Regions from separate parts of the Trichocoleus sp. DQ-A3 genome, predicted to be linked through region 2. Evidence: predicted binding sites of a transcription regulator. Region 2 holds the regulator's gene; the other holds the start of a gene.
What was found. Region 2 encodes NtcA, which controls nitrogen genes in cyanobacteria. Its sites were predicted from a motif close to TTTGTANNNNNNNNTACAAA; they were not measured.

Region 1: the regulator NtcA is predicted to act here: its motif matches at 6,551-6,570, upstream of NDI44_RS06320 (TIGR00300 family protein).

What each region holds. Positions count from the first base shown of each region.
Region 1 is NZ_JAMPKC010000002.1:701,712-713,614, forward strand. It holds gene NDI44_RS06295 (CTP synthase) at 1-476, opposite strand, end outside; gene NDI44_RS06300 (hypothetical protein) at 656-829, opposite strand; gene NDI44_RS06305 (pyridoxamine 5'-phosphate oxidase family protein) at 1,012-1,563, shown strand; gene NDI44_RS06310 (N-acetylmuramoyl-L-alanine amidase) at 1,620-3,395, shown strand; gene NDI44_RS06315 (Rpn family recombination-promoting nuclease/putative transposase) at 3,486-4,301, opposite strand; gene NDI44_RS06320 (TIGR00300 family protein) at 4,370-6,484, opposite strand; gene NDI44_RS06325 (GDSL-type esterase/lipase family protein) at 6,703-7,386, opposite strand; gene NDI44_RS06330 (hypothetical protein) at 7,511-7,780, opposite strand; gene NDI44_RS06335 (HEAT repeat domain-containing protein) at 7,938-11,891, shown strand.
Region 2 is NZ_JAMPKC010000001.1:4,222-16,124, forward strand. It holds gene crcB (fluoride efflux transporter CrcB) at 1-271, opposite strand, end outside; partial or broken gene NDI44_RS00030 (hypothetical protein) at 521-713, shown strand; gene NDI44_RS00035 (hypothetical protein) at 834-1,235, shown strand; gene NDI44_RS00040 (WG repeat-containing protein) at 1,457-2,575, shown strand; gene hisB (imidazoleglycerol-phosphate dehydratase HisB) at 2,706-3,350, opposite strand; gene fabI (enoyl-ACP reductase FabI) at 3,504-4,280, opposite strand; gene ntcA (global nitrogen regulator NtcA) at 4,660-5,331, shown strand; gene NDI44_RS00060 (DUF3084 domain-containing protein) at 5,579-7,180, shown strand; gene NDI44_RS00065 (pre-16S rRNA-processing nuclease YqgF) at 7,255-7,662, shown strand; gene NDI44_RS00070 (DUF3146 family protein) at 7,719-7,982, opposite strand; gene NDI44_RS00075 (GTP-binding protein) at 8,258-9,664, shown strand; gene NDI44_RS00080 (ankyrin repeat domain-containing protein) at 9,991-10,623, shown strand; gene NDI44_RS00085 (mechanosensitive ion channel) at 10,699-11,903, opposite strand, start outside.

The sequences.
Region 1 (11,903 bases), on a different contig from region 2:
CGAATTGCTTCCAAAAATGGCAGGGATTCAATATCGCCCACCGTGCCGCCAATTTCCGTAATCACCACATCCGGGTTAGTATTTTTGGCAACTCGCTGGATGCGATCTTTGATTTCATTCGTAATATGGGGAATTACCTGGACGGTGCCCCCCATATAATCGCCACGACGCTCTTTATTGAGTACCGCTTGGTAAATCGAGCCAGTTGTGACGCTATTGAGCCGAGACATGGACGTATCGGTGAAGCGTTCGTAGTGCCCCAAGTCCAAATCCGTCTCGGCACCATCTGCCGTTACGAACACTTCTCCGTGCTGAAAAGGACTCATCGTCCCCGGATCGACGTTAATATACGGATCTAATTTCAGGATAGAAACCGAATAGTCACGCGACTTCAGCAAGCGTCCTAAACTTGCTGCTACAATTCCCTTGCCGATACTGGAAACCACGCCGCCGGTGACAAAGACAAACTTAGTCATAAAATGCTTAAAAGAAGAGCCATGTCGGCAACCCACCCCGTTAATTGTGCCACAGTCTTAACGAGTTGTTCGTTGCTTGTTGTTTGCAGTCTGCGATCGGTGATCGCTGGTTTGTAAAACCTTGGCAGAGTGGCTTTGTTGGCTGCCTTATCACCTATCCTATAGGAACGATAACAAGGCTAACAGTTGCTTTGCGATCGCTTATAGGCCTTCAAACCCCTCAAAGGACTGACGACGGACAATTCCCACGCTTGGGCGATCGCGCTTTTGGTACGGTTTAACCCCTGAGTGACACTATTTTTGGCTTTGACTGAGTACCTCCCGACTTCGCTTCTAGCATCTGGGATTAGCACTTTGCCTTTACCGGAAGTTAGACGAAATCGATAGCTTCGTTCCTTTCAATGCCATCAATCCCACTCGTTTTCCTGCCAATTAGATTCTAAACTATTGATACCTGGTAATGCTTCGAACTCTGTAAATTGCTTGATAATTAAAATACTATTAACTGGATAATCGGTGGGCTAAGACACTAGACATGGCTAAAATTTACGATGAATTAAATCAGAATCTCCGAGACTTTATTCAGGAGCAGAAAATCTTCTTTACCGCGACTGCACCGAAAGAAGGTCGGATTAATTTGTCGCCTAAAGGAGTAGATACTTTCCGCTGTATTGATAATAATACAGTGGCTTACCTTGATTTAACTGGGAGTGGCAACGAGACCTCCGCTCATTTACATGAACCAGGAAATGGGCGGATGACGATCATGTTTTGCAGCTTTTCTGAAAAGCCTTTAATTCTTCGTTTATACGGTCAGGGAAAAGTAATTTTTCCAAGACATGAAGCTTGGGACAAATTTTATTCCTTGTTTACGCCAATCTTAGGAGAACGTCAGATCGTGGTACTTGAGATAAAATCAGTACAAACTTCATGCGGATATGGCGTGCCCATTTATGAACTGAAAGAAGAAAGAAAAACTATCAGAGAATGGGGTGAAAAAAAAGGGGAACAAGGAATCTTTGACTATTGGTGCGAAAAGAATCAAAAGAGTATCGATGGACTCCCCACAAAACTTTTACAAGATTAAAGAAACTTTTTTACTAATTTTATCCTCTAATTGATGTAAGGAACTTAGGATTTAACATGAGAAACATCCTGGGATTGGCTGTATTAGGGGTGGTTATGGCAGCACCAGTATCGGCAAAACAATCTCTTTACGTTTCCTATCCTCCTGCTAGCCATAAAACCACAGCTGACCGAATTTTCTTAATTGGCACAGCTCCACCGCCCGGAAAAGTGTTGGTAAATGGGAAGGCGATCGCGCGGAGCAAACAGGGGCATTTTGCTCCCAGTTTTCCGTTAAAGCCGGGAGAGAACCTCTTTACGGTGAGCTATCAAGGTCAAGCCGTCAAACTTAAAGTTACGCGGGCTGCCGCCCACCCTGAGCCACCAAAGGGGTTGGCATTTGCCAAAGATTCCCTGACTCCATCGCAGGATCTCGCCAGACTACCGGGTGAATTGCTATGTTTCGGCGCGGTTGCTCCTGTTGAGGCCAATGTTTCCGTCAATTTGGCGAATCAAACGATTCCGCTGACTAACCAACAGCAGGTTGTACAGCTACCAGCGAATTCTGCTGCCTTAACCGCACAAAATCAGCCCTATGCTGTCGCTGGGGCAGGACACTACCTGGGTTGTGCGGCAGCGGCGGCGGCGGCGGATTTGGGTCGTCCCCAGTTCAAAGTAGAAAAAAATGGGCAGATTGTGAGTCAGGAGGGACCGGCGAAGATTCAGATTCTCTCTCCAGCACAGCTAGAGGTGGCTGAGGTGATTGTTGATGCCGGGGTCGCCCGAACCGGGCCAAGTACAGATTATTCTCGCCTGACACCGCTGCCGAAAACTACGCGAGCTACAATTACAGGTCGAGACGGGGAATGGGTGCGCTTGGACTATGGCGGCTGGATTAACAGTAAAGAAGTTCAAATTGTCAAAGGTTCGGTGCCACCGCGATCGCTGATTCGCAGTATTCGCGCTCGGAAGATTGCCGGTGCTACAGAAGTCATTTTTCCCTTACAAGTGCCGGTACCGCTCGTTGTGCAGCAGGGCGATCTCACGCTGACATTAACGCTGTATAACACGACGGCGCAAACGGATATCATTCGCCTCGACCCCGATCCCGTTATTTCTCGCCTGGATTGGCAACAGGTCGCCCCAGAAACCGTTCAATATACGTTTAATCTCAAATCCGCCCAGCAATGGGGTTATACGGTGAGATATGAAGGCACGAGCCTGATTTTATCTCTGCGCCATCCCCCTCGTCTCACCTCTGGCCCCTCCCCTCTCCGTTCTCAGTCTTCCAACAAGCCTTTATCTGGAATCAAAATTGTTCTCGATCCCGGACATGGCGGTGAAGACAGTGGCGCAGGAGGGCCAACCGGCTATCCCGAAAAAGAGGTGACGCTCACCATGTCAAAGCTGATCGCCACTCAGCTAATTGCACGGGGTGCCACAGTGTACCTGACGCGGGAAGTTGATAAGGCGGTGTCGCTGCCAGAACGGGTGGCAATTATTGACGCAGTGAAACCGGCAATTTCGCTTTCAATTCACTACAATTCCCTCCCCGATGAAGGAGATGCCCAGAATACGCAGGGTTTTGGGACTTTTTGGTATCATCCCCAAGCCCACAGCTTAGCGATGTTTCTGCATAACTACATCGTGACTCAGGCGGGGCGTCCTTCCTACGGCGTTTTTTGGGATAACTTAGCCCTCGCGCGTCCTGCCTCTGCACCCTCTGTATTGCTGGAATTAGGTTTTATGAGCAATCCGGAAGAATTTGAATGGGTGGTCAATCCGCAAGCGCAGCAGAAGATGGCGGCAGCGATCGCAGAAGGCGTCACCCAATGGTTCAAAGTCGCTCGGTAAATACTCTTGTCGGCAGTAGGCTGGGTATGGGCATTCCATTTGCCATAATTTGGGTAATGAATTCCCATCCCAGCAATACTAATTAAGTGCCTAATCGGAAGTCTTCGCTTCTGCGGCTTGTTTGGCTTGCTCAATTGTCAAACTTAAAGCCTCTGCGACCTGTTCCACAGTCAACCCTAATGCCAATAATCGAGGCACTGCTTCTAACTTAGCTTTCAGTTCACCTTCTTGCAGTCCTTCTTCTTTAGCTTCCTGCATGACATCTTGAAAGTATCTAGTCTGCTTTAACTCACTGAATCCAAACATTGCTTCCATCTCCTGGCGAGTCATTTGTGGAAACTTGTACAAGACTATTGTCTCAATCAACTCTATAAGTTGCCGCCTGACCCCTTCATCAGCAATTTCTTGGCTGGCTTTATTAAGTAACTGCCTTGCCAAGTCAGCGGCTTTCTTTTTAGTCTCTACAACTAATTTCACCACGCCCACGCCAAGAGATCGATCTGCCGCTTCTCCTAATTCATCTAAATATATCCGTCGAATTCGCGGGCTTGTCAGTAATTCTCGATACTGGGGCTTCACACCTGGATCTAGGCTTTTGCTTCTAAAAATTACCACTCCTCTCCAATCGTTAGCTCGTTCGTATTGAGATAGGTAAAGGAAGATTTCTCCAAAAAAACGCTGATAAAATCTTTCGTCGCGTTGAAATTGTACTTCTACAAAATAAATGGGTTGGTCAGCAGAATCGTCAGAGGGTAGAAATAAACCATCGAGGCGAAAGGCGGTTTGTTTGACTTCAACTGAGGTGAATTGATAGGTGTTGCCAGTTGATTCTGGTTGCCCAATCAATTCAAAGAAGATGCTGGGAAAAGTTTGAAATAGTTGATAGAAAATACTGTCAGTTTTCACGCCTTCAGAGCTACTATTGGAAAAAAAATAGGGTGGGCAGTGCCCACCCTATCGTGTTTACACAATAATTAAGCTGTTTGAGCAATGTGATAAGGACTGGTTAATTTATCCAGCTGTTGCACTAACAGACTGAGGAATAAACCGACATCAGTGACGACGCCGACGGATTCGACAGAACCGCGATCGCTCAATTTGGTAACAACGGCTGGGTTAATATCTACGCAGACCATTTTCACCCCGGCTGGTGTCATATTTCCCACTCCAATTGAGTGCAGCATCGAAGAGAGCATCAAAATCATGTCTGCACCTTGCAGCAGTTGGGAATACTCTTCCTGAGCTTTAATTAAGTCCATCTGAGTATCTGGCAAGGGGCCATCATCGCGGATGGAACCGGCAAGGCAGAAGGGGACGCCATTGCGGACGCACTCATACATGACACCGCTGTTAATCGCACCGTTCTCAACAGCTTTGGCAATACTGCCATAACGGCGAATCGTGTTAATTACTTTCAGGTGATGGCGGTGTCCCCCCCGAACAGCGACGCCGCGTTTCATATCCACACCCAGCGAAGTTCCCAACATGGACTGCTCAATGTCGTGGACAGCGATCGCATTTCCTCCCAGCAACGCCTGCACATAACCTTGCCGAATCAGATGCGTCAGGTGTTCGCCGCCGCCAGTATGAATCACCACTGGCCCTGCTGTCACCACCACTTTACCGCCAGCATCGCGGATTTTGCGAAGTTCCCAGGCAACTTGTTCCACTACCAATTCCACGCGGCGTTCGCTGGAAACCCCGGCAGACATAAAGCTGAATTCTTGGGTGTTGCGCTGTTCGCGGGATTCCGTCTTCCGCACCGTGCGGATACCGACGACATCAACGACCACCTGTTCGCCGACTTCTAAATCCCGGAGCAGTTTACACCGTGCTACCCGTCCGTTGGGAGTTTGGGTAATGGCGATCGCGCCATCCATGCGCTGATCTTGCACCCGCACCCACTCCCCATTGATTCTGACTTCTGTGGGATAAATGGTGGACACATAGAAATCATCTGGCGCTACCCCAGCTTGGATGACATCTTCCAGCTTGGCATCGCGCTCATCTTGGGGCAAATTCACCGCACCCAAATCGATAAGCTGCGACAAAATCGCTTCCATCACATCGTGGGAAGGAGCCGACACTTTCACCTCCGCAGAGGAGGTACTTTGCCGTTGCTCTCCCAGACTGAAGTTGAGAACCTGGAAGCTGCCCCCATTTTCTACGACTAAATCTAAAGCACGGTTGATTAAGCCGGAGTCCAGCAAATGCCCTTCTAGGCGAATCGTGCGGCTTTCCACCGAGACATTGGCATGGACTTCTTCTCGGACGGGTTCCGTCACCCGCAGCGTCAGGCACTTAGCAGCGCCACCGGCTTTCAAAAATTCTGTCAGCGGTGTTTCGATAACTTGAAATCCAACATCGGCAAGGCGTTTTTTGAGTGCCTCACTCGCCTTATTCATCACCACAACGTGGTCAATATTCACAGCGTTGCAGGCGAAGTTCACTGCATCCGCTTCCTCAATGGCAATCCGCTTCTCCGGCGCAACTCGCATTTCAATCAAGCGGTTGGTGTAGGAATCAAATGCGGGGGGGTAATACAGCAAATAGCCGCCGCTCAAGGGACAGAAGCAGGTATCCAGATGATAGAACCGCTCATCCATCAGTCGCAGCGATAGCACTTCGATGTCGAGCCACTTTGCCAACAACGGGTGAGAATCGAGTTCTGAGCGGAAGCCGTATCCCGCCCACAACCAGCGCCCCTCTCGATCCAGCAGCGCATCGCCCGCGCCTTCAAACGGCAAGTCTTTAGGCAGTTCATGCACCTTATAGCCTTTTTCCTCAAACCATTGCTTGAAATAAGGCTCCTCACCCTGCCGCTCTTTGTGGAAGAAGCGGCTCAGGACGACGGTATCTCCCAGCACCAGCCCAGCATTGGCTGTAAACACCATATCAGGCACACCGCGTTGGGGTGCAACCAAATCGACAATGGCATGGTCTTTGAGGACGTAGTGAAGCTTTTGCCATTGCTCGACGGCGCGATCGCGCGAGGATTTGTGAATATTGCCCTCCATCCAGGGATTAATCACATAATCCACGTCGTAATGGTCGGGAGCGCACATGAGGAAGCGGATCGAGGAGGTCATAAAAGAATCTCTAGTGAAATAGACAAGGGCAAACTCTTATTGGATACAGACTTTCTACGATCCAATTCTGTAGGACTTGTTACGAAATCTTTACCTCTTATTCGTAACAGCGAAAGTCAGCTCTAGAGGCTAATGTCTATTTTATTCCTTTACAACCAAAGAGACTTGACAAAAAGCGATTTATGGGAAATTTTTAACAGTTTCAGTGCAAATCGCTCCTATGTTTGATTCGCACTCCGTCGATATTGCAACAAGGTTGGAGGCCAAGTAGCCTGGGCTAATAAGGGCTGTAAATTTTTAGCAACGCGGGAAGCTAAAAGCTGGTGTCCGGCGGCATTTGGATGAATGATATCTTCCTGGCGATTTTTTGGATTATCGACAATTCCAGTTAAAACCTGTGGAATTAAATATGCCTGTGTATCTTTAGCAACACGCTGATAAAGTTCATCATATTCATCTTCTATGTAGCCGAGATTGATTCCTAGCAGCACAACAATTGCTTTTTGTTGTTGAATCGAAGTTACGATTTGCCGCAAGTTTTGTTCTGTCTCTGTTTTGGGAATTTTTCGCAGAAAATCGTTTCCGCCTAATTCAACAATTACCAGCCAAGGTTCTGCCGCGATCGCATCTTTTTGTAAACGACTCAACCCCATTGCGGTTGTATCGCCGCTAACACCGCGATTCAGTATTGGCAAACCGAGTTGACGACTCAACACGCTGGGAAAAGCTTCTGTCTTTTCCACGCCATATCCAGAGGCAATGCTATCGCCTAAAACGATAACTTGCTTACCAACACCGGCTTTGAGATTTTTGACATCATCGAAATTGTTGCCGCAACTGGTAACAACCAGCAGGGAAGCAAACAGCAAACTAAAGAACCACACCCATCGGCGTTTTTTCATATACTTTTCCAATTCAACTCAACGATAGTGCAGATGGTTAGCGGTAGGGGCAAAGAAGAAAGCGCGATCGCCTATGCTACTTAACCCAATATTATTCATGCGAATGCTTCGCCCCGCGCTTCGTCTACTGACCACTTTTTTCGGCGCGGTAAGCATCGATAATCAAATAAACGCCTTGCGCCAACATCATAAGGATGACTAATGGCAAGGATGTTCCCGACATAACTGAAATAATGCCCCCGATATCAATCAATCCTGCTTGGACAAGGAATGATACAGCGCTGGCTTTCTTAAGATTAACTGAGTCTGAGGACAGGATAAGAACAAGTAAGAGTAAAGCTTGAAGTTCTGGGTTTTCAACTATAAGTAAATATTTGAACAGGTTGGTGGTCATTTGTGGAATTGCTGAACCTTACAATTCCACGAAAGCGAATCGCCTGGAGAAACCGCCGAACTCTTAGGGACAGAGATTAAGTGACCCTTTCTGACCCTCATCAAACCGTGACGCCGCCTAAGCTATTAATATCCGCAACTGCTCTTTTCCGTTGACTATGGCTGAAATCCGCAATCGCAACAGCGTTCAGGTAAACGAGGCTGGAAAGCAGAAACTCATGGACGCTAAAGCTGCTAAACGCAATTACAAAGGCAGGCGTTGGACTTATTTGGACATTGCTACAGCAGCATCGGTGAGTGAAAAGACGGTTAAGCGGTTTTTCTCAGGGAACGAAGATGTTGACTATGAGAGTGCGATCGCGATCGCATCCTCCCTAAATTTAGAACTAGCAGAGTTAATCGATCCGAAAAAACCGAATCCCCCAGATACAACGCCAGAAAACCCGATTGACTGGGGCGATATCTGCCACAAAATGCTGGAGGAACAGCTGAGGCGTTACCAATTCCGGCGACAGGCGACGGGTACGGGGTTGGGGCATGAGGTGGGTATCTATGTGCCGCTGGGATTGGTAAAACCGATAACTCAGCCTCGACGAGGTGAGGAGTTTTGCCCATCCGCAGATGAGGGGCGGTTGCAATATCAGCTGAGTGAGAAGGAAATTGAGAAGCGGTTTGAAGCGAAAGCGTTTCTCTCTCAGGTGATTGAGGCAGGAAAGGGCAAGACTATTGCGATTATTGGGGAACCGGGGGCGGGGAAAAGTACGTGGTTAGAGCAAATTGCCCGTTATCTTAAGGATTCAGAAAATGTTTCCCGGTTGCCGATTTGCATTCATCTGGGGAGTTTGGATGGGAAAACTTTGGAAGAGTATTTACTCCAGCTTTGGCTGAAGGAGGCGCTGTCTCTTCAAGGAATGGTGATATCAGCCCAGATGCAAACTGAGTTGATGCAGTTGTTTAATTCTCATCAGGTTTGGTTGCTGTTGGATGGGGTGGATGAAATACGGGCGGATACATCCACGGAGGCAAATTCGCCTCTACAAGGAATTGCAAATCAGCTGAGGGGTTGGGTGGCGCAGGCGCAAACCCTGTTAACCTGTCGGCTGAATGTTTGGCAAGCAAACGATCGGGTAGTGCCGAATTGTGATGTTTATCGCACCCTGGATTTTGACGATCCGCAGGTGGGGGAGTTTATTGGGGAGTGGTTTGCTAGGGCGGGGAAACCAGAGTTAGGGAAGCAGTTACGGGAGAAGTTAGGCGAGTCGGGGCGGGAACGGATTCGGGATTTGATTAGAAATCCTTTGCGGTTAACGCTGTTGTGTCAAACCTGGGCGGTGAAGCAAGGGGAGTTGCCGAAGACGAAGGCGACGCTTTACCAGCGATTTCGAGAAGATTTCTATGAGTGGAAAAAGAACGAGTTTCCCATCAGCTGGGAGCAACGGCAGGAATTGAATGCAGCATTGGGAAGGTTGGCGCTTGCGGCAATTGAGAATCAGTCACAGCTGAGGGAGTCGCTGGCATATCAGGTGATGGGGGAATCCCGGTTTGAGTTAGCGCGACAGATTGGTTGGCTGAATTTGGTGTACCGAGATGGGGAAACCGATGAACCTGTTTATGCGTTCTATCATCTGACGTTTCAGGAATATTTTGCAGCGCTGGCGATTGAGGATTGGCACTTTTTCTTGACTCACGACAATGAGAATCCTCAACCATTACCGGGGAATGTTTACCGGATTTTTGAGCCGCAGTGGAAAGAAGTGATTTTGCTGTGGCTGGGGCGAGAGGATGTGGAAAAGGAGCAGAAAGAGAAGTTTATTCAGGCATTGATAGAGTTCAGGGATGGGTGCGATGACTTTTATGGGTATCGAGCCTATTTTCTAGCCTCAGCTGGGGTTGCAGAGTTTCAGGATTGTCCTTGGGCAGATGAAATAGTAACGCTAATCATTAAATGGGGCTTTGGTTATTTCAACATTGACAAACAAGAATGGTGGACATATCTCGAACCGCTTGTTAAGGCAGCGAGAGCATCTTTGTTACACACTAACTGTAGCCTTGTCATTAATAAACTCATCAACTTATTAGAAGCCACAGAAAATGAGGCTACCCGTACGAGGGTTGCCGAGAGTTTGGGGAAAATTGACCCAGGAAACGAAGTGGCAATTGCTGGGTTAGCCCAGATTTTGGAAACCACAGAAGATGAGGCTACCCGTACGGGGGTTGCCGAGAGTTTGGGGGAAATTGACCCAGGAAACGAAGTGGCAATTGCTGGGTTACTCCGGATTCTGGTAACTACAGAAAATGAGGATACCTGTAGGATGGCTGCTTATAGTTTGGGGAAAATTGGCACGGGAAACGAAGTGGCAATTGCTGGGTTACTCCGAATTCTGGAAACTACAGAAAATGATTATACCCGTACGAACGTTGTCTATAGTTTGGGGAAAATTGGCACGGGAAACGAAGTGGCAATTGCTGGGTTACTCCGAATTCTGGAAACTACAGAAAATGATTATACCCGTACGAGTGTTGCCTATATTTTGGGGGAAATTGGCACGGGAAACGAAGTGGCAATTGCTGGGTTACTTCGGATTTTGAAAACTACAGAAAATGATTATACCCGTACGAGTGTTGCCTATATTTTGGGGAAATTTGGCACGGGAAATGAAGTGGCAATTGCTGGGTTACTCCGGATTCTGGTAACTACAGAAAATGAGGATACCCGTTGGAGCATTGTCTGTAGTTTGGGGAAATTTGGCACGGGAAATGAAGTGGCAATTGCTGGGTTACTCCGGATTCTGGAAACTACAGAAAATAAGGATACCCGTACGAGCGTTGCCTATATTTTGGGGGAAATTGGCACGGGAAATGAAGTGGAAATTGCTGGGTTACTCCGGATTCTGGTAACTACAGAAGATAAGGCTACCCGTACGAGGGCTGCCGAGAGTTTGGGGAAAATTGACCCAGGAAACGAAGTGGCAATTGCTGTGTTGCGCTGGATTCTGGAAACCACAGAAGATGATTATAACCGTACGAGCATTGCCAAGAGTTTGGGGAAAATTGACCCAGGAAACGAAGTGGCAATTGCTGGGTTACTCCGGATTCTGGAAACTACAGAAGATGAGGCTACCCGTACGAGGGTTGCCGAGAGTTTGGGGGAAATTGACCCAGGAAACGAAGTGGCAATTGCTGGGTTACTCCGGATTCTGGAAACCACAGAAGATGAGGCTACCCGTACGAGGGTTGCCGAGAGTTTGGGGAAAATTGACCCAGGAAACGAAGTGGCAATTGCTGGGTTAGTCCGGATTCTGGAAACCACAGAAGATGAGGCTACCCGTACGAGGGCTGCCGAGAGTTTGGGGAAAATTGGCACGGGAAACGAAGTGGCAATTGCTGAGTTATCCCGGATTCTGGAAACTACAGAAAATGAGCCTACCTATAGGATGGCTGCTTATAGTTTGGGGAAAATTCTGCAAATCAATCAGATGCCCTCATCTGTTTCAGCTTTGCAGCGCTGCCTAACCGATGAAGTCTATGAAACCAATTTTGATCGCTTTGATAAATGCTACAAAATTCTCTGGCAATGTGCTCAAGAGTTACCATATTCCAAATTTTATCAAGCTTGGCATCAGCAAACGCAAGTAGAACAGACAACGACTTCCAAAAACCCAACTATCAACTCAGCTGACTTACCCGAAATTCTTCACGCCGCCATTAACAACGCTCCTCAGTTGAGGGATAAAGTACAACCCATTTGCATCGACGGCAGCAAGTTCATCGATCGCGAAAACCCCACCCTCGACATTTACGATCGGCTGATCGGGCAAGATTTCCCAGAACGTCAAAACGGCGAACCCACAACCCTGCAACAGCTAAAATTTTATTGGCATCAGTTGAGGCGTAAAAGCGATCGTCAGCTAGTTTTAGTTTTCTACGAAAGCACAGATAAAGAATCATATCTGGGGTTTAGCGAGGCATTTATTAATGCTTTAAGCAAATTTGACGGCGCAATTTGTGTAGTGTGCGCTAAACTTTGTAATCTCCAAACCTTCTCTCCCAGTCAGCCGAACTTGATTGCAGATATTGTGGATTGGATTCGAGAGAAGATAGTAGAAGATTAGAGGGCGATTCGC
Region 2 (11,903 bases):
CATAACTGGAGAAAGTTGTGTAAGCTCCTAAAAAGCCGGTCGTTACCATCAATCGCACATCTAGAGGAATATTCGCTACCCGTTCTAAGGCGAGAGTGACAAAAAAACCCATCCCAAAGCAACCTGTAAGGTTGATAAAAAAGGTGCCGTAGGGAAAGCTGGTGCCGAAGCGTTGGGCAAACCAGAGGGTGAGATAGTAGCGACTCAATGCTCCAGCGATCGCTCCTAAACTGATGGCAATGGGATGACGAATCGCGGGGTCTTGCAGCATTTAACTTGAAAATTAGACTCTCGGACTGAGGAATGAAGGGTCTTCAATCCAGCGATTTCTCATAGGAGGTTAGGTTGGTTAACCCGTACCTTTGCTATCGTTTTTTCCCATAACCCTCTGAAATTATACCGATAGGCTGAAGGAAATATACTACAGAAATGCTATTTCTGATATAGCCCTTTATTTAAGCAGATGCCTTCAACGAGAGCAAGCGGAGTGAATCAGTTTAAAACCGTTGCCTGATTAGGTCTGTTTAGTGCGCCAATCATTACCGTCAGCTACTGGTTCATTGGTGGTTGGACGGGTGCCTTGGTAGGGATTGCTTTAGTAGCTGTGACGAACTTACGAACTCTACCATATCTACAATCGCGACACGTTAACTCAAGCCGTTGCTGTCACAATTGGTCGTGCGATCGCGTTTCTTGCCCCAATGGTTAGCTACCGCTGATGATTTATTGGTCTGTACTAGCATTTCTTCAATTTTCCGGTTTGTGAAATTAGTAGCCGAACCTTACTAAAAGCTAATCTTTTTCACTCAAAACTCTACTCATGAGATGTAGCCATGAATACAGAAGTCCCTAATAATACAGAAACCGCCATAACAGTTAGCCCGGAGACAAAGGCTATCGTTGATGAAAATATGGCAGGCGAATCCGAAGATTTGAAGCGTGAAACGATGGCGCTGATTGACGCCATTAAAAAACGGGCGCAGGTAGAAACAAAATCTGCTACCGAATATACTCGCGATGCCTATCTCAATGCAGTGAAACAAGCACGGGAGAAGATTGAACAGGATAAGTTGTTCGATCCAGAGCGAATTTCATACTCGATTAAACTCATTCAAATGGATGCAGAGAAGAACTGGGAGTCCATCGTGAAGGAAGTGTCAACTTTAGGCGATCGCCTTGCCGAAGCTGCTAAAGCGGCTTGGGATGTCCTGACAGCTCCTCGCACCCCTTCTTGATGTTGAAACAGTAATCACGCGCAACCACGCGCTGATATAAAACAGGGGCACTCAGCTAGCTGGGTGCCTTTCTAATTTTTTAATTCTAAATTCGGATAGCCTAATCTAGTCAGGCATTACCAGCAAGCTTTAGAATTTCACTGACAATAACAGGGTTTACTTCAGATGATTAACAAATATTGATTACTTAAATCTTGGCTGCGATTGGATAGGGTACTTTTATGAAAATTGCAACTCACAACAGATTGCTTGTCGCGGTTGCCAGCCTTCTGTTTGGATTAGCGATCGCTCTAATTTCTGGATGTGAAGCCATCTCAAATTTTCGGACTTCTCAAGTTAATTTTGATGCAACTGAGGGACAAGCCCGTAATTCGCAAATAGTCATCCCGCTTAAATTTAGCTGGGCTGATTCATTTTCAGAAGAGCTAGCAGCAGTCAAAATAGACGGCAAATGGGGCTATCTTGATAATAAAGGCAACTTCGCAATCAAACCTCAATTTGATAATGCCGAATCTTTTTTCCAAGGGTTAGCGGCTGTCAAATTAAAGAACAAGTGGGGCTATATCAATAAGAGTGGCAACTTAGTCATTAAACCAAAATATGATTTGGCTAAGAATTTTTCTCAAGGGCTGGCAGCGGTAAAGATAGATGGAAAGTGGGGATATATTGATAAGAAAGGCAACTTGGTAATTAACCCAAAATTTGATATTGCTGAATCTTTTTCTATAAGCGATCGCACTGAGTCAGCACTGGCGGCGGTAGAAATCGGTAAAAAGTGGGGCTATATCGGCAAGAAAGGCAACTTCGTCATTCAACCCCAGTTTGATGTTGCTGAATCTTTTTCTATAAGCGATCGCACTGAATCAGCCCTAGGACTCGCGCCAGTCAAAAAAGACAACAAATGGGGCTATATCGATAATCGGGGAGACGTTATTGTTCCGTTGGAATTTGAGGAAGCTAAGTTTTTTTCGGAAGGACTAGCAGTGATATCCAGTAATAATAAGTGGGGCTATATTGACAAAATGGGATATCTTGTTATTCCACTCCAATTTGATTGGGCTGGGGACTTTTCTCAAGGACTGGCGGGCATAACGATAGACACTAAGGTAGGCTATATTGACAAGGCAAGCAATGTTGTCATTCCCCCACAATTTGATAATATTTATAACTTTTCAGAAGACCTAGCAGCGGTAAAGAACGGCGACAAATGGGGCTATATCAATAAGAGTGGCAAATTCGTAATTAAACCCCAATTTGATAGCGCTCAATCTTTTTCGCAAGGGCTAGCAAAAGTTAAGATTGGCAATAAATATGGCTATATCCGCAAACCTCTTCCATAAGTTCTCATTTCTGAAGACATAGAAGAATTGAGAGTCAGTGGTCGCGGAAACTTCAGCAGAATGAAGCGAGAGCCTGGTGAGGATTTCCCCGGCTCTCGTTGCCTTTATCGGAGTGTATTTGCAAGGAAACCTATAACACGCCTTTAGAACTGGGGATCGTACCGCTACGACGGGGATCAACTTCGATTGCCATGCGGAGCGATCGCGCAAACGCTTTGAACGTCGCTTCAATAATGTGGTGCGAATTAATTCCATCGAGTTGGCGAATGTGCAGCGTCATCTGGCTGTGATTGACCAACGCCACAAAAAATTCCCGCACTAGCTGAGTGTCATAAGTCCCGACTCGCTGAGTCGGAATCTCCAAGCCATAGCTGAGGTGGGGGCGTCCGGAAAAATCTAACGCTACCTGAACCAACGCTTCATCGAGAGGGGCGAGGAAATTCCCAAATCGGACAATTCCTTTGCGATCGCCCAGTGCTTGATGCAACGCCATTCCTAGGGTAATTCCCACATCTTCATTGGTATGGTGGTCATCAATTTCCAAGTCTCCCGTCGCGGCTACATCCAAATCAATCAGGCTGTGAGAGGCGATTTGATGCAGCATATGGTCTAAAAACGGAATGCCAGTTTTTGCATTGCAAGTGCCATTCCCGTCTAATTTGACGGTGACGATAACATCCGTTTCGCCCGTCTTGCGGGGAACCCTTGCCATGCGAGGAGACAAAAGCTGTTCAATGCTTGGAGAAGGTGTAAATTGGCGATCGCGTGCCTGCATCGCAGATGCTCACTCAAGAAAATAAAGTTAAGTTTATTATCCTACGTTACTGAGCATTTGGGAGACGCGAAAGCCTTAAAAATGCAAAATTAAAAATTAAAAATTAGCAGAATCTTTGCTTTTTAATTTTTAATTTTTAATGTTTGATTCTTTTTACATCCCCATAATCTCGTATCCCGCATCGACATACAGCACCTGACCTGTAATGCCACTTGCCAAATCGCTACACAAGAAAGCAGCCGCATTTCCCACTTCTTTCTGAGTTACAGTGCGTCGCAGCGGTGCTACTTCCTCAACGTGATGGATCATATCCAGAATGCCACCTACCGCCGACGATGCCAAAGTGCGGATAGGACCTGCCGAAATTGCATTCACGCGAATATTCTGTGGACCTAATTCAGATGCCAGGTAACGGACACTCATTTCCAATCCAGACTTGGCAATTCCCATTACGTTGTAGTTGGGGATCACCTTAACGCCGCCTAGATAAGTCAGCGTGACAATACTGCCGCCTTCTGTCATCAGTGGTTTTGCTGACCCGGCAAGTTGCACCAGAGAATAGGTACTAATTTCTAGAGCTTGGGTGAAGCCAGCGCGGGTAGTGTTGCTAAAATCACCTGATAAATCTTCCTTGTTCGCAAAGGCAAGACAATGGATCAGGATGTCTAGCTTACCCCACTTATCGCGGATGGCGTCAAATGTAGACTGAATTTGGGTCTCATTCTGGACATCGCAGGGTAAAAACAAGCTGGGGTTGAGGGGTTCTACCAACTCTGCCACTTTTTTTTCAAAGCGACCCCGGTCGTCTGGCAGGTAAGTCACTCCTAGATTCGCACCCGCTTGGTGCAGTTGCTGAGCAATCCCCCAGGCGATCGATCGATTGTTGGCAATGCCGGTGACAAGGGCGTTTTTTCCGGTTAAATCTAGCATAAATGTCGATTTTGAAGGCAATATTAGAGGATATCCGATTTAGGGGAGTATTCAAGATCGCGATCGCCCGGAGCAAGGCTGTCTAGTACGGGTAAGGAGCGTGCCTCCTTACTCACCATGCATCCCACCCGATAGCGCAGATACTGTCAAGATATCAACATTTTCCGTCATAATCTTACTTGCCTTGAGCAGGGAGAGAACTAAAGAAGGTAGCCGGGGAAACTACTTTAAAATTTTGTATCAAATAGCACAAAAACCGCTTGGAAGTCAGTTTATCTGTGTCTAATGTCAGAAAACTCTCATAGTTGTTTTGCTATGGTTAAAGTTCCTCCGACAGAAAGTTGCAGAAGTCTGTAGGGCAGCATTTAGGAAAAAGGAAGTGGCAGTGACGCAAGATAGACCGCTAGCAGCTGTGTTCCGTCAACTGGGAGGTGGGGCGTTTCCACCCGTGGTGGAAACTTTTGAGCGGGGCAAGACGATCTTTTTCCCAGGAGACCCGGCTGAACGGGTATACTTTTTGCTCAAAGGTGCAGTAAAGCTGTCTCGCGTGTATGAAGCTGGGGAAGAAATTACCGTGGCGCTGCTGCGAGAAAACAGCGTTTTTGGAGTACTGTCCTTAATTACAGGGCATCGTTCGGATCGGTTTTATCACGCTGTAGCATTTACGCCAGTGGAGCTGCTTTCGGCACCGATCGATCAGGTAGAGCAATCGCTCAAGGATAATCCGGAGCTATCGATGTTGATGCTGCGAGGGCTTTCTTCGCGCATTTTGCAAACAGAAATGATGATTGAGACATTAGCTCACCGAGATATGGGATCGCGCTTGGTGAGTTTTCTGTTGATTCTGTGCCGTGATTTTGGCGTTCCTACCGCCAATGGAATTACGATCGATCTGAAGCTTTCTCATCAAGCGATCGCAGAAGCAATCGGCTCCACCAGGGTAACTGTCACCCGCTTACTGGGAGATTTGCGGGAGGAAAAAATGATTTCTATCCACAAGAAAAAAATTACGGTACACAACCCAGTTACACTGAGTCAGCAGTTTACTTGAAAACAGCTAGAGGCTCTCGTCAGGTTGTAGGTTAGGTTGTTGGTTAAAACGGCATGGTAGCGCGAGCAGGTTATCCAGTTTTAACATTTAGTCGGGAGTTGAGTTAAAAGGTGTCAGGTTTTAAGCGGATAGTTTTCAACCTTCCAACCTTTAACCTTTCCGATTTCACCTTCGATCTTTAATTCCTGTTAACCCTTTCTCTAGCCTGCGATGCGATAGGCTGTAACTGGAATGACTGTAGCAGACAATGACCGACAGTGCGCTCTTCCTGATTTTGTCTATTTTAGTGTTGGGAAGCGTCATCGCAACGGTAGGCGATCGCATTGGCACGCGCGTGGGAAAAGCACGCCTGTCGTTGTTCAATCTGCGTCCCCGCAAAACAGCTGTTTTAGTAACGATTCTGACAGGGCTAACGATTTCTGCCTCAACACTAACAATCATCTTCGCGACCAGCGAACAATTGCGGATTGGAGTTTTTAGACTCCAAGAAGTGCAGAAAAAACTCAAGACAGCAAGTAAGGATATTGCTAAAGCGAACGAGCAGAAACGGAAAACCGAAAGCGAACTTGCTAAAACCGCCGCCCAAAAAGAGCAAGTAGAGAAGGAACTCGCTCAAGCTCGCACCCAGCAATCTGTCGCTCAGCAGCGCTTAGATGCGATTAATCGATCTTTGGCAGCTGCGCTGGCTAAACAAGGCCAGACGGAGGCGCAACTAAATCAGACTCAAAGCGAACTGACCCGGGTTGCCAGCAGCTTTCAGCAAACCCAAAAACAGCTTACATCTGTCTCAGGGCAAGCCAAGACGCTACGTTCGGAAATCCAACAACTTCAAGCAGAACGCCAAGAATTGCTCCAGCAGCGAAATCAAGTCAGAGCTGAAATTACTGAATTCAAAGCGAAAGTGACTCAGCGCGACCAAAAAATTGCCCAGCAAGACCGAGCAATTAGCCAACGCGATGAGCAAATTCTCAAGCGGGATCAAGCCCTTGTGGAACTTGATGAGAAACTTGCTGCCTTTCGGAAGAGCCTGAGCGATCGCGATGAGCAAATTGCCCAGCGAGACAAAGCCTTATCTCTACTTGATAACAAAATTTCTCAACGAGATGAGGTGATTGCCCAGCGAGAAAATCGCCTTAAAGAACTCGAAAAACAACAAGCTTCCCTAGAGCAGGAAGTGGCAACCTTAGAACAGTATTACCAGTCTTATCAAACTTTGCGTCAGGGTAGTCTGGCTCTGCTGCGCGGTCAGGTTCTGGCGGCTGGCGTTTTTCGTATTGTCGAGCCAGCTGCAGCCCGACAGGTCATTGAGCAGCTATTACGGGAAGCGAATCGGACAGCGATTAAAGCGACCCAACCCGGTCTCAACAAGGTGGCGAACGAACGGGTCGTGCAAATTACAGAGGCACAGGTCGAGCAACTGATCAACCAGATTCAGGATGGTCGAAACTATGTAGTCCGAGTTTTTTCGGCTGGTAACTATGTCCAGGGAGAAAAGCAGGTACAAGTCTTTGCAGACGCCGCACCCAATCAAGTTGTATTCCGCACTGGTGAAGTCGTAGCAACGACATCTGCCGATCCTTCAAACATGACCGACCAACAAATTCGGCAGCGGATTGACCTGCTGCTTGGAGCATCCCAGTTCCGAGCTACTCGCGCGGGGATTTTGGGCGATACAGTTCAGGTTGGCGACAATCGAATTGTTAGCTTGATTCGGTTTATCGAGCAGTTGAAAAAGCACAATAAGCCGATTTCTCTGAAAGCAGTCGTGGCTGAGGACGCCTATATTGCCGGACCCATGAAATTAAATTTGGAGGCGGTTGAAGACGGAGAAGTTGTGGTCAGGATGTAATTTATTAGTCATTAGTGATGAGATGATGACTAATGGCAATTAACCATTTGTAAATTAGCGATTAGCCAATTCAGATGATTTTAGGGTTCGATCCAGGGCGCGATAAGTGTGGTTTAGCCGTAGTGGGGAAAGACAATTCTCTGCATTACCACCAGGTTGTACCAGCAGAAGCAGCGATCGCAACGATCCTTGACTTATGTGAAAAATTTCCGATTGATACTCTAGTGATGGGCGATCAAACCACTTCCAAAAGTTGGAAAAAGAAACTTCAGCAAGAGTTCCCAACGTCGGTGCCGATTGTCCTGGTAGATGAGCGCTACAGTACCTTGGAAGCACGCGATCGCTATTGGCAAATGTACCCTCCCCAAGGTTTAGGACGCCTGATTCCCCAAGGTATGCGGAGTCTACCCCGACCAATCGATGACATTGTTGCCATCCTCCTCATCGAAAGATACATGAAGCAACGAGAGACGAGGAACTAGGAAACTCTGTCATTCTTAACTTTCTTAATTTAAACTGAACTCAAAACTCAAAACTTTTAAAGTTCCGCCCGGATCGTAAACGCATAGTCCCCTCCAGGCTCTAGCTGGTAATCTTTCTGTTCTAAAAATCGACCCAGAGGTTCCTGAATTAAAGCGCGTCCCAAAGAGGGTGTCACCGACAATTGACCCTGTCGGAAACACCACTGGAACTGCCATTCATATTCCGCCGCCGTGACTTCCCCTGCCAGAAAGCCCCGTTGCCAGGAAAGATGGGTAATTCGGACGTGGGCAGTAGTTTGAGGTAAACGCTTAGAACTCACAATCGCTGTGCCGATCAAATACCTTCATTCAGCAACAATACTAAACTTATTGCGATCGCCTTCGAGATAACATCATTCTCACAGCTGATACTGAGCTGGCACGAACCGAGTAAAAATATCCCTCTGGATATGGAAAGTGCCAGACTAGATCGGTATTGACTAGGATGAAAGAAGAGTAACATCTGAGCAAAAAAGGTGCAATTTTGAGTCGTTTATCGTCTGACCGAACCCCAAATGCCAGCCAGTTCCCTTCACAAACCCCGGACGCGACAGATTTGGATCGGGAACTAGATAACGCCATTTTGAGCTTTGATGACATCCAAGCAGAACTGAATTACAAAAAGGCGCAAAATGCTCTGCGAGACTTGGTAGATAACCTGGATCTCACTCCTCAAGAGCGGACGGGACTGGAATCCGAGATTAATGATTTGGCAACGATGCTGGAGAAGTTAGATCGATCGGTCGTCCAGATTGCCGCCTTTGGGATGGTGGGACGGGGTAAATCTTCAGTACTGAACGCCTTATTAGGTCAGAACGTGTTTGAAACGGGACCGCTTCATGGCGTCACCCGCACCCATCAAGGTGCCAGCTGGCAACTGACTCAGGAGAATGAGGCGGGAAGCGTCAGCGATATCCTACGAGTCACGCTGCCGAGTGCGGGCAATTCCCAAATCGAGCTAATTGACACCCCTGGAATTGACGAAGTAGACGGAGAAACCCGCGAAACCTTAGCCAGACAAGTTGCCAGACAAGCAGACTTGCTGCTGTTTGTCATTTCGGGCGACATGAACAAGGTGGAATACGAGGCGCTCTCGCAATTGCGGGAAGTCGGTAAACCGATGTTGCTGGTATTTAACAAAATTGACCAGTATCCGGATGCCGACCGGATGGCGATTTATCGCAAAATTCGGGATGAACGGGTGCGGGAATTGCTCTCACCGGATGAAATTGTAATGGTTGCTGCCTCTCCCCTGGTGGCGCAGGCGGTTCGCCGTCCTGACGGAACGAGGGCAGTGCAGCGACGACCGGGAACGCCCCAAGTTCTGGATTTGAAGCTGAAAATTCTGGAAATTTTGCACCGAGAAGGCAAGGCTTTGGTAGCGCTCAACACCATGCTGTATGCCGATGATGTGAACGAACAGATGATTGCTAGGAAGATGCAGATTCGCGATGAAAGTGCGAATCAGATCATCTGGAAAGGGGTGATGACGAAGGCAGTTGCGATCGCCCTCAACCCGGTCACGGTTGTCGATCTCCTCAGCGGTGCCGTTATCGACGTGGCAATGATTCTCACGTTATCTAAACTCTACGGCATTCCCATGACTCAGCCTGGAGCGGTGGGACTGCTACAAAAAATTGCCATCAGTATGGGCGGAATTAGCGCTAGCGAACTTTTGGCAACTTTGGGACTGAGTTCCCTGAAAAGTCTCTTAGGACTCTCCGCACCCGCAACGGGTGGGGTGTCTTTAGGTCCCTATCTATCAGTTGCCGTGACTCAGGCAGGTGTTTCTGGGGTTTCTTCTTACGGGATTGGACAAGTCACTAAAACTTACTTGGCAAATGGCGCTTCCTGGGGTCCCGATGGCCCAAAAGCCGTGGTAAGTCGCATTCTGACTTCACTGGATGAAGCCTCAATTTTGAATCGGATTAAGAATGAGTTGAGTGCAAAGTTAGTGAATTAAAACACGCGATCGCTCTTTTTGAAAACAAGCGATCGCTTGTTTTTTATTACTTGAAATTCATCTAATTCGATTTATAAATACATCGATCAGTGCAACTGATCGATGTATTTTATTTAGCTCGAATATACTTATAATAAAATGCTTGTTTTGTGCATGTTAAAGTCATAATATAGTAATTGTATTTGTCTGACTAGACGTTGTAGTTGGAGCGCGGAGGACAATGTCCTCTGCGCGAGTTCCAGAAAAGGTACTAAAAAGCAAATCAAAATATAGATATTATAAATAAATTGTAAACTCTCTTTTTTCCAACCTCTATAGCAAAAAGAATGGAAGATAAGTCTTTATTAGATGATATTAACCAAGCTTTCTCAGCCTTCAAAAAGCCTTTGATCATCCCTATTCTTCCAAAAAAGGGAGTTATTGAGGGTGAATATTTAGCGATTCAGCGAGATTTTGGTGAAGTTTTAAAAGATGAAATGAGCGACGAGCAATGCTCAATGATGATCTGTGATTACTCGCTCATTTCGGATGAAGCTTTGTGTTACTTTCTCCCCAGGCTAGCCAGAAGTGTTTTGCAAGAGAGAGGTTTTTCAGACTTATTTTGCAGCCGAATTGAAAAAATCAATGAGATTTTCCTAAATCGAGAGCAAAAAGCTATACTGAATCGCCTTATTATTACCCTTAAAGATATTGAAAAAGAATTAGAACTAGAGGAAAAGCATGAACTAGAACAGTCTTGGGCAGACTGGGAAGAGTCTTTAGGACAAAGTCAGAATGAAAATGACAAACTCTTATTGGCTATAGCTAGAAACAATATTGATGAGGTTAAAAGCTTAATTAACCAAGGGGCTAATGTAACAGAACAAGACAAGAATGGAAACTCACCCTTAGATATTGCCAAGTATAAAGGACACACCAAAATACTTGAGTTGCTCAAGCAAGCAGGTACTAAGGAATGATGGTGCGTGAGGAACATTTGAAAAGGGTGGACACGGATGCCCACCCTACGTTTAACTGACCAAGAAAATTTGTGATTAGCGAGGCGTTTTATCTTCTTTAAAGGATGCCAGCCATTCGCGGACTTGCCCAGCTGCAACATCGCGGCTACCCAACCCGAAAGCCAAGGCGATCGCGACAGCGATCGCTCCCAATAGCAATCCAAAAGCTAAGTTAACGATATCGCTAGCAATTCCCATCTGTTGCAGCGCCATTGCTGAAACGAGGGCGATAATCGCAATCCGAGCAGTTTGTCCGAGTATCCGCGCTTGGCGAGTACCGGAACTGGTAATCAAGTTAAAGGCGAGGTTAGCGAGATACAAACCAATCGCAAACACCACCAAACCAGCGAGAATTCGACCTAATATCACCACAATCCCGCTGACCAACAGAGTTAGCGCCGGAATTTGCAGAATATTAGTTGCTGCTACTGTCGCAAACAGCATAATGCCAACCAATACCACAATCCCGGCGAGTTCTGACGGGGTGCGGGTGGGAGGCGTCGGTTCCTGAAGGATAGTTTCTTGTCCCGTAGGCGGTATCTGTGCCTCTGGAGCCGGAGGTAGAATTGGCGTGGCGCGGGTGTAAGGCTTAGATTGGAGTCCCAGCCAGTAGAAAATATTGTTGAATCCGATGCTGGTGAGGATGTTGGTGACTAACTCTGAAACAAAGTGTCCAACTACATAAGCGATGCCGAGAATCAACGCCGCTGTAAAGATTAGCGGAATCGCGTTGAGAATCTGGGTCAACATGGCGATCGCCGGAACCGAAATTGCCGCAATTCCCAAAGCATTGAGAGCAGCGATCGCGGTCGGGATTAAAATCAGAACAAAAACAATTGTCCCGATCAGCCAAGAAAGCGTTTGTCCGCCGGTTGCCCGTGAAATTCCGAATCTTGCACCCAACCGATCCGTTCCGGTTGCCGTCAGCAGATTCGTCACAATCCGCCGCACCACCTGCGCCAGCAACCAACCTGCTGCACCGATGACGATAGCAGTCAAAATATTCGGTACTGCTGCCAAAATTTGATTTAGCAGGTTATTAACCGGACCCAGTGCCTGCTGTAGCTGTAGGGCATCTAAGATCAGCGGCAGAAATAGCAAAAAGATGAACCAGTACAGAGCGTTGCCTAAGGTATCGCTCAGAGAATACTGGTTTGTCCTTGGCGTCGTACCCCCTGGCGTCGTATCCCCCGGTGCCGTACCTCCCGTTTGTTCGCCCAAACGTTCGTCTAACCGCAGCG